4 regions of the Pantoea sp. C2G6 genome follow, and region 1 is predicted to be linked to each of the others. Evidence: predicted binding sites of a transcription regulator. Region 1 holds the regulator's gene; each other region holds the start of a gene.
What was found. Region 1 encodes Fur, which represses iron uptake genes when iron is present. Its sites were predicted from a motif close to ATAATAATGAGAACNACTATCAA; they were not measured.

Region 1 (4,333 bases):
ATGCTGCATTTACGACCAGTATTGGTATTGGTGATCACCCAGTACGGCGTGCCGGGCACATGCTTCGGCTTAGTATGGGTGCCATTCTGCAACAGCGTGTGCTCATCGCCCGCAAAATAGACGCGGGTGCGGCCTTGCAAAGAGGCGGTAGCCTCAGCAAACGCTGCGGTATCAAGACGATAGAGCGTTGACAAGATTAGCATAAAGCGATTTACCGCTCGCTTCTGCTCCGCATATTCATCCGAGAGCAGCAGTTCACGCACGGCGCGGACGCGATCCTGTGGACGGGAACCCACAGGGGCGGGCTGAGACTCTTTCGCCGCGCCTGATGTCGCCTGCGGAGCAGGCGAAACGGGTGCAGGCTGACCGGCGGAGAACTTCAGCATACGACGCAGAATGTCTGATGCGCTTTCACCAATGTGTTGCGTGTGGCTGGCAATATAACGGTAGAGCTCTTCGTCAACTTCGATCGTTTTCATCTTATTCCGTACGGTTCTTTCTCATGACAGAACCACCTGTTACCTGAAAAGCCTTAAGTATAACCGGGCATTTCAAAGGGTGAGCGGGTTCTAACATCAGGATTATAAAGTTAAATTCAGGCGGGTTGTTAGCAATCAAACGGTTTATGGGCAAAAGTCAGAATATGTCCTAATGCCGCCGGAACCGGCGCGCCTGAAAAGGTGAAACCATGATAACCTAAGCTCAGGTCTCAAACTTAAGAACTTTGCTATGATTTTGAACGCCCGTCTGCAAACTGAACAATCCCCGACTGATTCCCTGCCCATCCTGCTGATCCACGGTCTGTTCGGCAGTCTGGATAACCTCGGCGTACTGGCGCGCGGGCTGAAAGATGCCGCGCCACTGTTGCAGGTGGATGTCCGCAATCACGGACTTTCACCGCGATCAGAGGAGATGAACTACGCTGTAATGGCACAGGATATGGTCGACACGCTGGACGCGCACGGTCTCGATCGTGTCGCCGTTATCGGCCACTCGATGGGCGGTAAAATCGCCATGACGATGAGCGCGCTGATCCCTGAGCGGATTGAGCGGCTGGTGATGATCGATATTGCGCCGGTCGATTACCAGACCCGCCGCCACGATACCATTTTCGCCGCTATCCGGGCCGTTACCGCGGCGGGCGTCTCGTTACGCAGCGAGGCGGCGCAGGTGATGCGCGGAGTGATTGATGAAGAAGGCGTGATTCAGTTCCTGCTGAAGTCGTTTCATGAGGGCGAATGGCGTTTCAACGTGCCGGTGTTGTGGGATAACTACACCACTATCTCCGGCTGGCAGACGGTGCCCGCCTGGCCCCATCCGGCGCTGTTTATTCGCGGCGGTGACTCCAGCTACCTGGATAATCGCTACCGTGATGCGCTGCTGCAACAGTTTCCGGCGGCCCAGGCGCATGTGATTGGTGGCGCGGGTCATTGGGTGCATGCCGAGAAACCTGACGCGGTTTTGCGCAGCGTCCGTCGCTTTTTTGCGCTTTAAAAGCAAATACCTGGCACCCAGGGTTTAGGATTGGCGTCTGCGGTGAGCGTGAAGTATGATGGCGCGCTAAAATTTTGCCGCGGGTCAGTTGTGCTGCGGCAACGGCCCATAATTTATAATCTGCGCGTGAGTCTCCGACACCCGCACCCATTCAGTTTTACTAAGCCATGGCAAAAGAACACACTGACCGCACGACGCTCGATCTGTTTGCTGATGAGCGCCGTCCGGGTCGACCCAAAACCAGTCCGCTTTCGCGTGATGAACAGCTGCGTATCAATAAGCGCAATCAACTGAAACGTGACAAAGGACGCGGACTTCGCCGTGTCGAACTGAAAATGAACAGTGAAGCCGTCGAGGCACTCAATACGCTGGCAGAACAGCGCAATCTCAGCCGCAGCGAATTGATTGAACAGATGCTGCTGGCTCAGCTCAAACTGGATTAACGCGGGCAGATCGCACGCAGGAGCAAATGTCGAGGCTTTAACCGTTCCGCGGGTTTGCCTCGTCTGCTATTATTCGCTGAAATGTGCTGCGGCACACATCTCATCATCAGGATTTAAGAGGTTATTTTACTCATGGCACTCGTAGGCATCTTCTTCGGCAGCGATACCGGCAACACCGAAAATATTGCAAAAATGATCCAGAAACAGCTGGGTAAAGACGTTGCGGAAGTGCACGACATCGCGAAGAGCACAAAAGAAGATCTGGAAGCGTTTGACATCCTGCTGCTGGGTATTCCGACCTGGTACTACGGGGAAGCGCAGTGCGACTGGGATGACTTTTTCCCGACGCTGGAAGAGATCGATTTCAACGGCAAACTGGTTGCCCTGTTTGGCTGTGGCGACCAGGAAGATTACGCAGAATATTTCTGTGACGCGATGGGCACCATCCGCGACATTATCGAGCCGCACGGCGCGGTGATTGTCGGACACTGGCCAACTGAAGGCTATCACTTCGAAGCCTCGAAAGGCCTGGCTGATGATACCCACTTCCTCGGCCTGGCGATTGATGAAGATCGTCAGCCTGAGCTGACCAATGCGCGTGTTGAACAGTGGGTTAAGCAGATTTTTGATGAATTGCAGCTGAAAGAGATCCTCGAAGCCTGATCGACCCTCTCCGACTCAATGTGAGCGCCAGCTCACATTGAGGCAACGGAATTTCCTATAGAAATAATAGCCACATTTTTTTAACTTTCTCCGTTTAACCTGTAGAATACCCGCATCGATCTTCCGCTTATTTTCTCTGGCAACAGATAGAGCTAAGCGAAATGTTAATAGATAACGGTCAGAATCCTCGCCGGTCCGGTGACCTTCTCCCTGACACAGGATGATTCTGGCACGCCCGTTGAGTTTTCATTTCACCGCTTCAGTTCTATAATGAGACGCAAATGAGAATTGATATAGACAGATCGACATTCAAGGCGACAAGCCACAAAAGTGAATATTAGTAACAGGACAAAATCCGCATGACTGACAACAATACCGCATTAAAGAAGGCTGGCCTGAAAGTCACGCTGCCCAGACTAAAAATTCTGGAAGTGCTTCAGGAACCTGAGTGCCATCACGTCAGTGCGGAAGATTTGTACAAACGCCTGATCGACATCGGCGAAGAGATTGGTCTGGCTACCGTTTACCGCGTCCTGAACCAGTTTGATGATGCCGGTATCGTGACCCGTCACAACTTCGAAGGTGGCAAGTCCGTCTTTGAGCTGACGCAGCAGCATCATCATGATCATCTGATCTGCCTCGACTGCGGCAAAGTTATCGAATTCAGTGACGAGTCGATTGAAACGCGCCAGCGTGAAATCGCCACCCGTCACGGTATCAAACTGACTAACCACAGCCTCTATCTCTATGGACACTGTGCGCTGGGCGACTGCCGTGAAGATGAAACGCTGCACGACCAGTAAACCTGGGCAGCCTGAAACAGAAAAACCGGCCTGTGGCCGGTTTTTTTTCGTCAATTTTTCGTCACAACCTCAGGCAACCAGCGTTTCGTGCAGATAACGCCAGCGCGGAATCGAGCTGCTGCAATCCAGAATAGCCAGCGAGATCCGGCTCTGGTTGTCACCGTCCATCATCTGCATTTCACGATACTGAACGGTGATCTCATTTTCATGATGAGAGAGGATCACATGTTCACAGGTGGCGATGCGCATTCCCTCACGCTGCCCCTGCAACTGGCGAAAAAGATCTTCCACTTCGTTCAGGTTGTACTCTTTCCCTTTTGGGGTAACCATGCGAAATTCGGGGTGAAAGTAGGACATCAGCAGCTGAAAACTGTCGTCTGAACCGGCGGGCTGATTAAAAATACGTTCAATGAGCTGATGTAATACGACGACACTGTGTCTGGCTTCCTGGGCGAGAACTGTCATTTTTTTTCCTTCTGTAACTCGCGGGGCAACGTCTGAGAGCGCATAGCCTACCTGAAAGCTGTTAATTCACACCCGGAAATTGATTAATTTTTTTAAACTCAGATTTCTCTCACGGCGGCAGATTGATAGTGCAGAATCGAGGGCAGTATAAATGTCGGTGATGGCTGAAATCGGGCCAATAAAAAAGGGCGAACAGTCGCCCTTTTGTCATTTTGTGAGGTCAGCGAAAAATATTATTCGCCGGTTTTGGTCCAGGTATCCCGCAGACCAACGGTGCGGTTAAACACCAGCTGTGACGGTTTTGAATAGACGCTGTCGGCGCAGAAGTAGCCTTCACGCTCAAACTGGAATGGCACAGACGGCTCGGCGTCACGCAGACCAGGTTCCACAAAGCCCTGTTTGATGGTCAGGGAGTCAGGATTGATCACCGCGAGGAAGTCCTCTGCCGCGCCCGGATTCGGCACG
Region 2 (4,333 bases), on a different contig from region 1:
GGCACAAACGGCGTCGGTTCCGGCGTGTCGCCGCGAAGCCGGGCGTTGTAGATCGTGGCGATCCGGCGGGTCAGGGCGGCAAAGCTGAAACCATCGACCACCAGATGATGGTAACGCTGATACCAGTACCAGTGCGCCTCTCCCAGCCGTAGCAGGCTGTGATGGCAGAGCGCGGCTCCGCTCAGCACCCGCAGATCGCCAGCGAGGTCCCGCTGCATCAGGGCGCGCGCCGCCGCGTCAGGATCGGCCGCGTCACGCAGATCGATCACCTCAGGCGGGCGAAAAGAGGCGTCGGCTGGCCACTGGACAGGTTCGCCCTCCCGCTCGCCAAACGCCATCTTCAGCGTATCCGCCTCCTGCATACCCTCGAGGATCGCGCTGACCAGCAGTGCGCTGTTCAGTTCACCGCGCAGCTCGACAAAATGCGCCACTGCGTAGGCATTGGCATGGGGTGAGAGCTGATCCGCCATCCAGATCCCGGGTTGAGCCGCCACCAGCGGCAACGTTTGCTGTGGGTGCTGGCTGATCTCAGACATGGTCACTCCGGCTGGCGTCACCGATCACCGGGCGAATATCGTGCCACTGTTCGTTCAGCCAGCTCAGGCAGCGGCCCTGCGGCTGCGGACCAAATACCGGTCGCCATCCGGCCGGAATCGCCGCAAAGGCGGGCCACAGGCTGTACTGCTGGTGGTCGTTTATCAGTACGTGACAATCCTGCTGTGGATCGTCGAAAGGGTTGAGTTGCTGCATGTCGGTCTCCTGTCCGCAATATCCGGGCGAGCTCACGTCGCGCTTCTGTCGATTGCTGTGGCGGTCAGCGATGGCTAAAAGGCGGGGCGTCAGCGCGTTACCGCTGTGGCCACAGGGCTTTCAGCCCGGCCAGCACGCCTCCGCGCCAGCACAGCGCATCGTGACCGCCTTCAATCGGGTGGTAGCTGACCTGATGCCCGGCCGCCGTCAGGTCACGCTGAAACTGCTGGTTCGCCGCCAGGATCAGCCGCTCGCGGCGTCCCGCCTCCAGGTAAAAGCGGCGCGGGGGAGCCTGAAGCAGACCCTGCTGTAGCTGCTGCGACAGCCAGCCGCCCTGCTCGCCACGCGCGGGCCACCAGAACGAGCCAGAGAGAGAGACCGCCCCGCCAAAGGTTTGCGGCCAGCGCAGGGTGGCGTAAGCGGCAGCAAGGCCGCCGAAACTCTGCCCGACCACCAGCGTGTTGTCCCCGGCCTGGAACGGTGCCCACTGCTGAATCAGCGGCAGCAGTTCCTGCTGAACCGCCAGCCAGAAGTCGGGATCACAGGTCAGCTCCCGCGACCGCTGTTCGCGATCGATAACGTCGATCATCACGTAGACCGCGGGCGGCAGTTCGCCGGCGTCGGTGAGCTGCTGCAATGGACCGGCGACCGGCATGCTGTGCGCCCAGAACTGACCATCCAGCAGCAGTGCCAGCGGGCGAGGAGCGGCATCGGCGGCACCGGTGGTGTGGATCCAGATCTGACGCTGATTGCCCAGCCGTTCGCTGCGCCACCGCTGCGATTGCAGCGGGATACCGGCGGCATCACCCCGATCAACCGCGCGCCATACCGACTGGTCGGGCGCGTCCGGCAGATGCAGCGGAGAGATCGGCATCCCGCGTCCGCCTGACCAGCTGCGCAGCGGATTAAGCGGGTCACTTTGCGCCTGCGGAAATTTCTGACGCCACCACTGCCGCAGCGCCTGCATATCCGCCGGGCCGGTAAAGGTTTCCGCCTGACGGTCGGGTATCAGGCAGTAGCTGCCGCGCCAGTCGGCGGGCAGGGTGGTCTGCCACCACCAGAGATCGGTACCGGCAAGCGGTGTTAACGAAACGGGCGCGGCGCAATGATGATGATCGGTTACGCCAGTGATGTTGATCCAGACGCGCCGGGTCTCTGAGCGCCGCGCGTCTCCCTGTGGATCGCGCCAGAAAAAGGTGACCTGACAGCGGCCGTTTGCGGCGGGTTCAATCAGGGGAAGCCCCCGTTGCTGCTGCTGTTGCCACCAGGCCTCACTGCCGGTGAATGGGTTTAACCACGTCCTGTACGCCATCGTTCAATTGCCCCTGAGTAGGGTTATAAATGCTATAAGCAATAGTATTGATAATTATTTGCATTTGCAATAATCTGTTTCCGCTCAACAGGGAGCGCACGCATTCACTCTGCCGCACCCGCTTTCAGCAGGGGCAAAGCACAGCTGAAGCGGGCCTGAAGAGAGGCGGAATGCGTGGCAGGCAAGGTTATGACCTTTTCACCGGCGCGCTGGCAGTGGCATCTCCGCGGGTTATCCAGGAACAGAAAAATGACAAAGTTATCCCGGCTTTCGTTAGCCATTATGATTGCATCTGGTTTCACCACCTCTCTCCTCTCTTCCGGCACAGGCGCAGCCAGCCCGGACAGCACTGCTTCAGAAACTCCACACGAGAGCACCCTGCTGGTGACGGCGGCCGAGCAGACGCTTCAGGCTCCCGGCGTATCGACCATTACCGCGGAGGAGATCAAAAAACATCCCCCGGCGCGCGATGTCGCTGAAATCATCCGTACCATGCCTGGCGTTAACCTGACCGGTAACTCCACCAGCGGCCAGCGCGGTAATAATCGTCAGATCGACATTCGCGGCATGGGCCCGGAAAACACCCTGATTCTGATCGATGGCCTGCCGGTCACCAGCCGCAACGCCGTGCGGCTTGGCTGGCGTGGCGAGCGCGACACCCGCGGTGACAGCAGCTGGGTGCCGCCAGAGATGATTGACCATATCGAGGTAATCCGCGGTCCGGCCGCGGCCCGTTACGGCAACGGCGCGGCGGGCGGCGTGGTGAACATCATCACCAAAAAAGCGCTGGATAATCAGTGGCACGGTTCCTGGAGTGCCTATTACAACCTGCCGCAGCACAAGGATGAAGGCGCGTCGAGGCGCACTAACTTCAGTCTGGAAGGACCGCTGGGCGAGGAGGTCAGCTTCCGGCTTTACGGCGGTCTGGCAAAAACCCAGGCCGACGCTTACGACATTAACGAAGGCCATGCCGCGCAGCGCACCGGCAGCTATGCCGGCTCCTATCCGGCGGGGCGGGAAGGTTCGGTGAATAAAGATGTTCACGCGCTGCTGCGCTGGGCGTTTGCGCCGATGCAGGCGCTGGAGCTGGGGGCCGGTTACAGCCGTCAGGGCAACCTCTATGCCGGTGACACCCAGAACACCAACACCAGCGCGCTGGTAAAAAGTCAGTATGGTAACGAGACTAACCGGCTCTATCGCCAGAATTTCTCCCTGAAGTGGACCGGCGCCTGGGATAACGGCATCAGCACCACCAGCTATGCTCAGTATGAAAACACCCGCAACTCGCGGCTGAATGAGGGGCTGGCGGGCGGCACCGAAGGGATCTTCTCCAATAGCCATTTCAACACCATCCAGCTGGATGACGTGCTGCTGCACAGCGAGATCGCGCTTCCTTTTGAGTGGCTGGTGAATCAGACCGCCACCTTTGGCACCGAATGGAATCAGCAGCGGATGAAGGACCCCTCATCGACCAGCCAGGCGGCCAACTACGGATCGATTCCCGGCATCGCCACCACCGGGCGTTCGCCTTATTCGCAGGCGGAGATCTTCTCACTGTTTGCCGAAGACAATCTTGAACTGACCGACAGCACCATGCTGACGCCGGGGCTGCGGTTCGATCATCACTCGATTGCTGGTGATAACTGGAGCCCGTCGCTGAATCTGTCCCAGCAGCTGGGCGATGCGTTCACCCTGAAAATGGGGATCGCCCGTGCCTATAAAGCGCCGAGCCTCTACCAGACCAACCCGAACTATCTGCTCTACAGCAATGGCCAGGGCTGCGCCGCCAGCGTCGGGGCCTGCTACCTGATGGGGAATCGCGACCTCAAAGCGGAAAACAGCGTCAATAAAGAGATCGGCCTGGAGTGGAAACAGCAGGGGTATCAGGCGGGGCTGACCTGGTTCCGCAACGACTACCGTAACAAGATTGAGGCGGGTACGCTGCCAGCCGGTACTGCCTCTAACGGCAAGACCGACATCTACAAGTGGGAAAACGTGCCGAAAGCGGTGGTGGAAGGGCTGGAAGGCACGGTCAACCTGCCGATCTCCGGGCGCGTGACCTGGAATAACAACTTCACCTACATGCTACAGAGTAAGAACAAAGAGACCGGCGATCGGCTGTCGATCATCCCGGCCTATACGCTGAACTCGACGCTGAGCTGGCAGGCGATGCCTGATCTTTCGCTGCAAACCACATTCACCTGGTATGGCAAACAGCTGCCGAAAAAGTATGACTACAAAGGCAATCCGGTAACCGGCAGCGCCACCGAT
Region 3 (4,333 bases), on a different contig from region 1:
CCGCCAGCACCAGCGCCCAGTTGCTGGCGACCGAACGCATAATCTCCGTCATGCGCGGATGGTGTTTACGCTGGCTGAAGGCTTCGGTCTCTTCCAGCATCCGGCGGATATAGAACAGGAACGGCACAATCAGGCAGCCGACCACAAACGGGATACGCCAGCCCCACTCTGTCACCGCTTCTTTCGCCAGCAGATGATTCAGCGCCAGACCCAGCAGGGCGGCAAAGATCACCGCAATCTGCTGACTGCCCGACTGCCAGCTGACGAAGAAACCTTTACGTCCTTCCGGCGCAACCTCTGCCAGGTAGACCGATACCCCGCCCAGCTCGACGCCCGCCGAGAAGCCCTGTAACAGCCGTCCCAGCAGGATCAGAATCGGCGCTGCCGCGCCCAGGGTGGCGTAACCCGGCACCAGCGCGATGGTCAGGGTGCCGATCGCCATCAGGCCGAGCGTCAGCAACAGCCCTTTGCGACGGCCGTGATGGTCGATATAGGCCCCCAGAATAATCGCCCCCAGCGGGCGCATCAGGAAGCCAGCGCCAAAGGTCATCAGGGTCAGCATTAAAGAGGCGAACGGGTCATCACCCGGAAAGAAGGTTTTGGCAATCGCGGTGGCGTAGTAGCCAAACACCATAAAATCGTACATCTCCAGGAAGTTACCACTGGTGACATTGAAGATGGTTCTGGCTGCGCTTTTCGGCGCTTTTTGTAAAGACGGGGTGTGACGCATATCGGCTTCCTGTAGTTTTTAAGCCGTTTTAGCCTGCATCGCCGCCGATTAATGTGAGCTGGCTCACCATTGCACTTTACAAATCTATGTAAATACGTAACAACCAATTAACAATCACCCATGAGCAGCATAAGTGATCGGCGGTTTTGCCGCTTTGCCTGATTTCATCCGGCCACAAGCGGCAATAAAAAAGGCGGCTGATCGCTCAGCCGCCCTGTTTCCGTACCGGATAACCCGCTATTTCTTCACGGTTTCCATGCCCATCAGACCAATTTTCAGATAGCCCGCCGTGCGCAGCTGATCCATCACGCTCATCAGCGTTTCATAATCCACCGACTTATCCGCCTGGAAGAAAATGGTGGTCTCTTTGTTGCCCTGGGTCTGGCTGGTCAGCACACTCACCAGCGACGCGGGCGTCACCGGATCGTTACCGATATAGAGCTGCTTGTCCGCTTTGATCGACAGGTAAACCGGTTTTTCCGGGCGCGGCTGCGGTGTGCTGGTCGAGGCGGGCAGATTAACGCGCACATCAACCGTGGCCAGCGGCGCGGCCACCATAAAGATGATCAGCAGCACCAGCATGACGTCGATAAACGGCGTCACGTTGATCTCATGCATTTCACCATCGGTTTCCAGATCGTCGTTTAATCGCATGGCCATAAGAACTTACCCTAAGCGCAGTTTCTGGGCGGTCGCCGGACGCGGAACCTCAGGGGCGACGGTGCCCAGGTCAATATCGCGGCTCTGCAACAGCAGCACCTGCGCGGCGACATCCCCCAGCGAGGCTTTGTAGTTCGCGATCATCCGGGCAAAGACGTTGTAGATCACCACCGCCGGGATCGCCGCCACCAGACCAATCGCGGTCGCCAGCAGCGCTTCGGCGATACCGGGTGCCACCACCGCCAGATTGGTGGTCTGGGTTTTGGCGATGCCGATAAAGCTGTTCATGATGCCCCAGACGGTGCCGAACAGACCGATAAACGGCGCGACGGAACCGATGGTCGCCAGGAAACCGTTGCCGCGCCCGGCATGGCGGCCGAAAGCGGCGACGCGACGCTCCAGACGGAAGCTGGTGCGATCTTTAATGCCGTTGGTGTCTTCCACGCCCGCCGACAGTTCAAGTTCGTTCTGCGCATCGTTCAGCAGCGCCAGGCTGTGGCTGTGCGCAGTAAACGCGCCGGCGATGCGGGCGGCGTCATGCAGACTGCGGGCTTCACCCAGCGCCAGCTGCTCACGCTTCAGGCGACGTTTCGCGGCGCTGAGTTCGGCATATTTGCCGAAGAAAATTGCCCAGGTCACGACCGAGGCCAGTAACAGGCCAATCATGACGACCTTTACCACGGTATCGGCATGCTGATACATGCCCCAGACGGAGAGGTCCGTCTGCATCAAATCGCTGGCTACCACGCTGCTTCTCCAACTTCTTCTACAGGGATGCGGAACAAGCGCAAATAATAACAAACTAACGGCGAATTGATAGTAGTTCTCATTAGTATTTACAAACCCGATCGCTGTCGTTGACCGGCAATTCACTCGGTTTATACAAAATTTGCGAGCATGTTTCTAAAATGTGAAGTCGCATGAAAATTTATTAAAACAACGTTTCAAAATGTGATGGCATTCATTCAATCAGCATCGCTGCATTTTACTGACGCCGCTTTTCACTATGCTGGCTTCCACACGGTCCTCTCCGGTTCCCCCCGAACCCGGACGCCGTCCTACCTCAGCGGGAGACAACATAATGAGAATGACAAAAACAGGCCTGGCCGGTGCCCTGGCGGCGATGATGGTGAGCGCTGCCGCCTCGGCACAGGTGATTAAAGTGGCTGAAGTGCAGCCTGCCGGTTATCCCACGGTGGTCGCGTTACAGCATATGGGTGACAAACTGAAGCAGGCGACCGATGGACGGCTGGAGATGAAAATCTACGCCGGTGGCGTGCTGGGTGATGAAGATCAGACGCTACAGCAGGTACAGCTGGGCGCCATCGATATGATCCGCGTCTCGCTGGCCCCGGTCACCTCGATTGCGCCGGAGACCAGCGTGCTGACGCTGCCCTACGTTTTCCGCGATGTGGACCATATGCACAAAGTGCTGGATGGCGAGATTGGTCAGGAGATCGCCAGCAAATTTGATAAGGACCCCAACGCCCGCATGGTGTTCCTGGGCTGGACCGACGCCGGTGAGCGCAACATGATCACCAAAAAGCCGCTGGCCAAACCGGAAGATCTCAAAGGCATGAAGATCCGCGTCCAGAACAGCGCCATCTCGCTGGCAACGCTGAAAGCGATGGGTGCCAACCCGGTGGCGATGGGCGTCAGTGAGGTGTTCAGCGCGATGCAGACCGGCGTGGTCGATGGCACCGAGAACAACCCACCGACCTTTGTCGCCCATAACTATCTGCCGGTGGCGAAGTACTACACCCTTACCGGCCACTTTATTCAGCCGGAGATGATCCTGTTCTCAAAACGCGCCTGGGATCGCCTGAAACCGGACGATCAGACGTTGCTGAAAAAGCTCGGCAAAGAGGCGCAGGATGAGGAGCGTCAGCTCTGGGCGACCTATACCGAACAGTCCATCGCCAAAATGAAGGCGGGTGGCGTGACCTTCCAGCAGACCGACCGCGACTATTTCGTCAAGGCGACCCAGCCGGTGCGCGATCAGTTTGGCGGCAAATATCAGGATCTGATGACCCGGATCGCTGAGGTGAAATAACCCTCCCCGCGCCACACTGCGGTGTGGCGTGTTTAATCAGGTATCAATTATGTCTGCTTATACACGTCTGATGGATGGGCTCTATCTGCTCTGCATGCTGGTCGCTGCGCTGGCGCTGATGATCATGGTGACGGTGATCCCGATCGGGATCTTCGCCCGCTACGTGATGAACGGCGCGCTCTCCTGGCCGGAACCGGTCGCCATAATCTGCATGATTATTTTTACCTTTATCGGCGCGCCGGTCGGACTGCGCGCCGGTACGCATATCTGTGTCTCGATGATGACCGATCGCCTGTCGCCCGCCGCTCAGCGCCTGCTGCTGCGGCTCTGCGATCTGCTGATGATCATCACCTGTCTGGTGATCTTTCAGGCCAGCTACAGCCTGTGCGAAGCGATGTGGGTGCAGACGCTCGCCTCCCTGCCCGCGGTCTCCTACGGCGAGATGTATCTGCCGATCCCGATTGGCGCACTCTTCACCCTGCTGTTTGTTATTGAGCGATTGCTGACCGGCGATCAGAGCCAGCGGCCAATTGTCACGCTGGGCGGCACCCACTAAACCGGAGCGGAAGATGGACGCATTGATATTATTAGGCAGTTTACTGGTGTTGCTGCTGGTGGGGTTTCCGGTGGCGTTTGCGGTCGGGCTCAGCGCCTTTATCGGGGCCTGGTGGATCGATCTGCCGCTGGAAGCGGTGGTGATCCAGATTACTAACGGCATTAACAAATTTTCGCTGCTGACCATCCCGTTCTTTATCCTGGCGGGGGCGATTATGGCTGAGGGCGGGATCGCCCGGCGGCTGGTCAATTTCGCCTATATTTTTGTCGGTTTTATCCGCGGTGGCCTCTCGCTGGTGAACATTGTCGCCTCAACTTTCTTCGGCGCGATTTCC
Region 4 (4,333 bases), on a different contig from region 1:
GCGTGATGCCGAGAAACGCCACCAGCAGACAGGCAGCCAGCAGCAGCAGCGCGTTGATCCTCAGCCGCCTCATCGCTGCCCTCTCCCGGCGTTGCGGCGCACCAGCACAATCAGCATCGGCGCACCGAGAATGGCGGTGACAATTGACACCCGCAGTTCGCCTGGCACCAGCAGTCGTCCCAGAATATCCGCCGCCAGCAGCAGGCACGGCGTCAGCAGAATGGTCCCCGGCAGCAGCCAGCGATGGTCGTTGCCCATCAGCCAGCGCGCCAGATGCGGGGTCATTAAGCCGACAAACGCGATTGGGCCGACGGCGGCGGTCGCTGCCCCGCTCAGCAGCGCAATCGCCAGCAGTCCCACCAGTTGGGTACGGATCACGCGGGTGCCGAGCGCGGTCGCCATCTCACCGCCCATGCTCAGGCTGTTGAGCGAACGCGCCAGCAGCAGGGCCAGCAGGCTGCCGATCGCCACCGCGGGCCAGGTGGCGCGCAGCAGAGCCAGACTGCGAATATCCAGTGAGCCGCTGTGCCAGAAACGCAGGTGGTCGTAAATGTCAGGATTCAGCAGCGATAAGCCGGAGGTCAGCCCCTCCAGCACCGCGCCCAGCGCCACGCCCGCCAGCGTCAGCCGCACCGGACTGACCCGGCCACCGCCCAGCGCGCCGGTCAGCGCCACCAGCAGTGACGCCAGCAGCGCGCCGCTAAAGGCAAAGCCGAGCCAGTCGGCCGGTGAATCAGCCCCCGCCAGGGCGATCCCCAGCACCACCGCAAACCCCGCCCCGGCGTTAACGCCAAGCAGACCCGGATCGGCCAGCGGATTGCGCGTCAGACTCTGCATCAGCGCGCCCGCCACGCCCAGACCGATGCCCGCCAGCAGCCCGGCCAGGGTTCGCGGCAGCCGGGCGTCACGCACGATGACGCAATCGGCGCTGGCGCAGCTGGTCAGCAGAGCACGGCTGACCTCATGCAAGGGGATGGCTTTAGCGCCAAACATCAGGCTGAGCGCCAGCAGCAGCAACAGCAGCATCCCTGAAGCGGCTATCACACGGAGTTGAGGCATAACGTTTAAACCTTCAGCGATTGGCATCACTCGTCATTGAGATCGTGAGAGCTGTTATGGGTTATCTTCACGCGCAAATGCGCCGGATGGTTTAACAAACAGCGCCTCCAGTCGCGTCAGCAGGTTGCTGGCGCTGTAGTAGTCGAGCCGGAAGCTATCCAGCCCCAGCGCATAAACCGCCCGATCGCGCACCGCCGGAGTCTGTGCCAGGAAAGGATTGTTCATCACCCGGCTGGCCGTCTGCGGGTCAGCGGCAAACAGCAGGTAACTCTGACCATTCAGCCCGGCCGCCAGATTTTCGCCGGAGAGCTGAATAATATCCTTACGCGCGCCCATGCTGTGGCCGCGCTGGAGCGTGGCTGGCGGCGTCGCCAGGGTGAAGCCCAGCTGTTGCAGTAACTGTCCCTGCGCCGATGCCGCCGTCCAGAGGTTGACCGCCCGGCCATCGCCGTTCCAGACCAGCGCCGACACCGGCTGCGCTGGCCGCGTCATGCTGGCCTTTAACGCCCTGGCCCGCGCCGCAAATTCCGCGATTCGTGCAGCGGCCTCAGCTTCGCGCCCGGTCGCCTCGCCCAGCAGCGTGACCAGTTGCTGCCAGCTTTTATCGTCGTAGTTGACCACCAGCACCGGCGCAATGGCGGCGAGCTGATCAACCAGTTTTATCGCCGAATCGTTACCGGTGGCGCTGACCACAATCAGGTCCGGCGCTTCGGCCGCGATCGCTTCCGCATCGGGTTCACCGATATAGAGACGCTTCACCGCGCGCTGTTTCGCCACCGCGCCCCACTGCCGGAAGAATCCGGTTTCATCGGCCAGCCGGCTGCCTGGCGCGGTGGCACCACTGGCCACCACCGGCGCGTCAATCGCCAGCAGCGAACCGGTGAGGGTCACGCTGGTCGAGACGATACGTGCCGGTGCCTGTTTCAGCGTCACGTTGCCGCTGGCGCTGGCTACCGTACGCGGCCAGCCACTCTCCGCCCTGATGGAAAAGCAGAGCAGGCTGAGAAAAAACAGCGTTATCGCCGACGTTACACCACTTTTAGTCATCACTTTTCGTCCCTTTCCCCCGGATAGCCAGAGCGGCTATTTGTGCGGATTTAACCGCGAAAGCCCGCCGTATCTCCGCCTGATTATTGACAGCTGCGGCTAATCGACGTAGGTTACATCACAATAATACAAATGATAATCATTATTAGTTACCTTATCATTTATAGGCGGAATTATGGTGGAATCACAGACGTTTGAACACCCCCAGCTGCACGATTTTTCGGCGCTGTGTCGCGGTTTTCTGTTTACCTCGCCCTGGCAAAGCCTCACCACTCAGGGCTGCTTTACCACGCTCAACGCGCCGGTTATTGAAGGCGATCGGCTGACGGGCGACTTTCAGCAGCAGCTGCGGCACCACTTTGCCTGTGCCAGAAAACAGGGCATTGCGAAGCCGCTGCTGGTGGGCGCGATCCCCTTTGATGTGACTCAGCCTGCGGCGCTGTTTATCCCTGAGTCCTGTCAGACCTTTAATCGTAGCGATCTGAACCGCCGCGCCTTCAGGGATGAGGCCGCTCTGCCCCGGATACGCCGCCGCGCGGCCATCCCGGATCATGCCATCTTCACCGCGATGGTTAGCCAGGCGGTCGCCGCCACCCGGCGCGGCGAGCTGGATAAAGTGGTGCTGTCGCGCCTGCTGGATATTGTGGCTGAAGAGCCGGTTGATACCGTCGCGCTGATGGCGCGCGTCGTGGCACAGAATCCCGACAGCTATCACTTTCACCTGCCGCTGCCCGACGGCGGCGTGCTGGTCGGTGCCAGCCCTGAGCTGATGATCCGCAAGCAGGGCACGCACTTTTGCTCCTGTCCGCTGGCAGGCTCTGCGCCGCGCCAGCGCGATGCGCAGCGCGACCAGGACGCAGGCCGCAGCCTGATGGACTCCGCTAAAGATCGCCATGAACATAAGCTGGTGACGGATGCGATGCGCACCCGGCTACAGCCGCGTAGCCGGTTACTCGCCGTGCCCGAGGTGCCGTCGCTGCTGACCACCGCCACACTCTGGCACCTCGCCACAGAGATTCGCGGAGAAGTGGCGGATGCGCATGAAAATGCGCTGTCGCTCGCCTGCCTGCTGCATCCGACCCCGGCACTCAGCGGCTTCCCGCATCACGCAGCCTGGCCGCTGATTCAGCAGCTTGAGCCGTTTGAGCGTCAGCTGTTTGGCGGCATCGTCGGCTGGTGTGATGACCAGGGTAATGGCGAATGGGTGGTGACTATCCGCTGCGGCACGGTGCATGGGACGCGGGTGCGGCTGTTTGCCGGTGCCGGGATCGTCGCCGGTTCCCAGCCGGAACCGGAGTGGCGGGAAACCGGCGTCAAACTCGACACCATGCTGCGCGCTTTTGGACTGCAATAAAGGAACCTGTATGACCCTCTGCTACAGCCGCTGGCCCGCCGATCTGGCCGCGCGCTACCGTGAAAAAGGCTACTGGCTGGATCGGCCAATGAGCGAGATCCCCGACCGTCACACGCAGCGTGACAGCGTGGCGGTGATCGATGGCGAGCGGCAGTTCAGCTATCGCCAGCTGGCCCGATTAAGTGACAACCTGGCGGCGGCGTTGCGGCGTCGCGGTCTTAAACCGGGTGATACCGCGCTGGTGCAGCTCGGCAACGTGGCGGAGTTTTACCTGACGCTGTTTGCGCTGTTTAAGATTGGCGTCGCGCCGGTCAACGCGCTGTTCAGCCATCAGCGTACCGAACTGACCGCTTACGCCAGCCAGATTGCCCCCCGCCTGCTGATTGCCGATCGCCACCATCCGCTGTTCGCCGATGACGCCTTTATTACGCAGCTCCGCCGCGATCACGCCTCACTGCGCCAGGTGCTGCTGCTTAATGAAAGCCAGACAGAAAACAGCCTCGCCGCCCTGCTGGCTGAACCGGCTGACCACTTTATGGCAACCCCTGTCGCAGCGGATGAGGTGGCCTTTTTCCAGCTGTCGGGCGGCACCACCGGCACGCCCAAACTGATCCCGCGGACCCATAACGACTACTACTACAGCATCCGCGAAAGTGACGTTATCTGCGGCGTCACCGCTGAAACCCGTTACCTGATCGCCCTGCCCGCCGCGCACAACTTTCCGCTGAGCTCACCGGGCGCGCTGGGGGTCTTTTACGCTGGCGGACAGGTGATTCTGGCGGCCGACCCCAGCGCTACCCGCTGCTTCCCGCTGATTGAGCAGTATCAGATCACCGATACCGGCCTGGTGCCGCCCGCCGTCACCCTGTGGCT

Region 2: fes (enterochelin esterase) is a predicted target of Fur. The motif match lies at 2,104-2,126, and genes of this name have one in related genera.
Region 3: exbB (tol-pal system-associated acyl-CoA thioesterase) is a predicted target of Fur. The motif match lies at 2,204-2,226, and genes of this name have one in related genera.
Region 4: ACCW71_RS12445 (isochorismate synthase) is a predicted target of Fur. The motif match lies at 2,233-2,255, and genes of this name have one in related genera.

Annotation. Positions count from the first base shown of each region.
Region 1 covers NZ_JBGMNJ010000020.1:10,835-15,167, reverse strand. Annotated here, with positions in the region: gene seqA (replication initiation negative regulator SeqA) at 1-479, opposite strand, end outside; gene ybfF (esterase) at 730-1,494, shown strand; gene ybfE (LexA regulated protein) at 1,662-1,937, shown strand; gene fldA (flavodoxin FldA) at 2,070-2,600, shown strand; gene fur (ferric iron uptake transcriptional regulator) at 2,960-3,403, shown strand; gene ACCW71_RS19195 (hypothetical protein) at 3,473-3,868, opposite strand; gene glnS (glutamine--tRNA ligase) at 4,102-4,333, opposite strand, start outside.
Region 2 covers NZ_JBGMNJ010000008.1:71,167-75,499, forward strand. Annotated here, with positions in the region: gene ACCW71_RS12470 (enterobactin synthase subunit F) at 1-536, opposite strand, end outside; gene ACCW71_RS12475 (MbtH family protein) at 529-750, opposite strand; gene fes (enterochelin esterase) at 848-2,062, opposite strand; gene ACCW71_RS12485 (TonB-dependent siderophore receptor) at 2,312-4,333, shown strand, end outside.
Region 3 covers NZ_JBGMNJ010000010.1:64,734-69,066, reverse strand. Annotated here, with positions in the region: gene ACCW71_RS14340 (MFS transporter) at 1-730, opposite strand, end outside; gene exbD (TonB system transport protein ExbD) at 968-1,390, opposite strand; gene exbB (tol-pal system-associated acyl-CoA thioesterase) at 1,397-2,119, opposite strand; gene ACCW71_RS14325 (TRAP transporter substrate-binding protein) at 2,472-3,443, shown strand; gene ACCW71_RS14320 (TRAP transporter small permease) at 3,493-3,999, shown strand; gene ACCW71_RS14315 (TRAP transporter large permease) at 4,013-4,333, shown strand, end outside.
Region 4 covers NZ_JBGMNJ010000008.1:61,700-66,032, reverse strand. Annotated here, with positions in the region: gene fepG (iron-enterobactin ABC transporter permease) at 1-73, opposite strand, end outside; gene fepD (Fe(3+)-siderophore ABC transporter permease) at 70-1,059, opposite strand; gene fepB (Fe2+-enterobactin ABC transporter substrate-binding protein) at 1,114-2,106, opposite strand; gene ACCW71_RS12445 (isochorismate synthase) at 2,282-3,460, shown strand; gene ACCW71_RS12440 ((2,3-dihydroxybenzoyl)adenylate synthase) at 3,471-4,333, shown strand, end outside.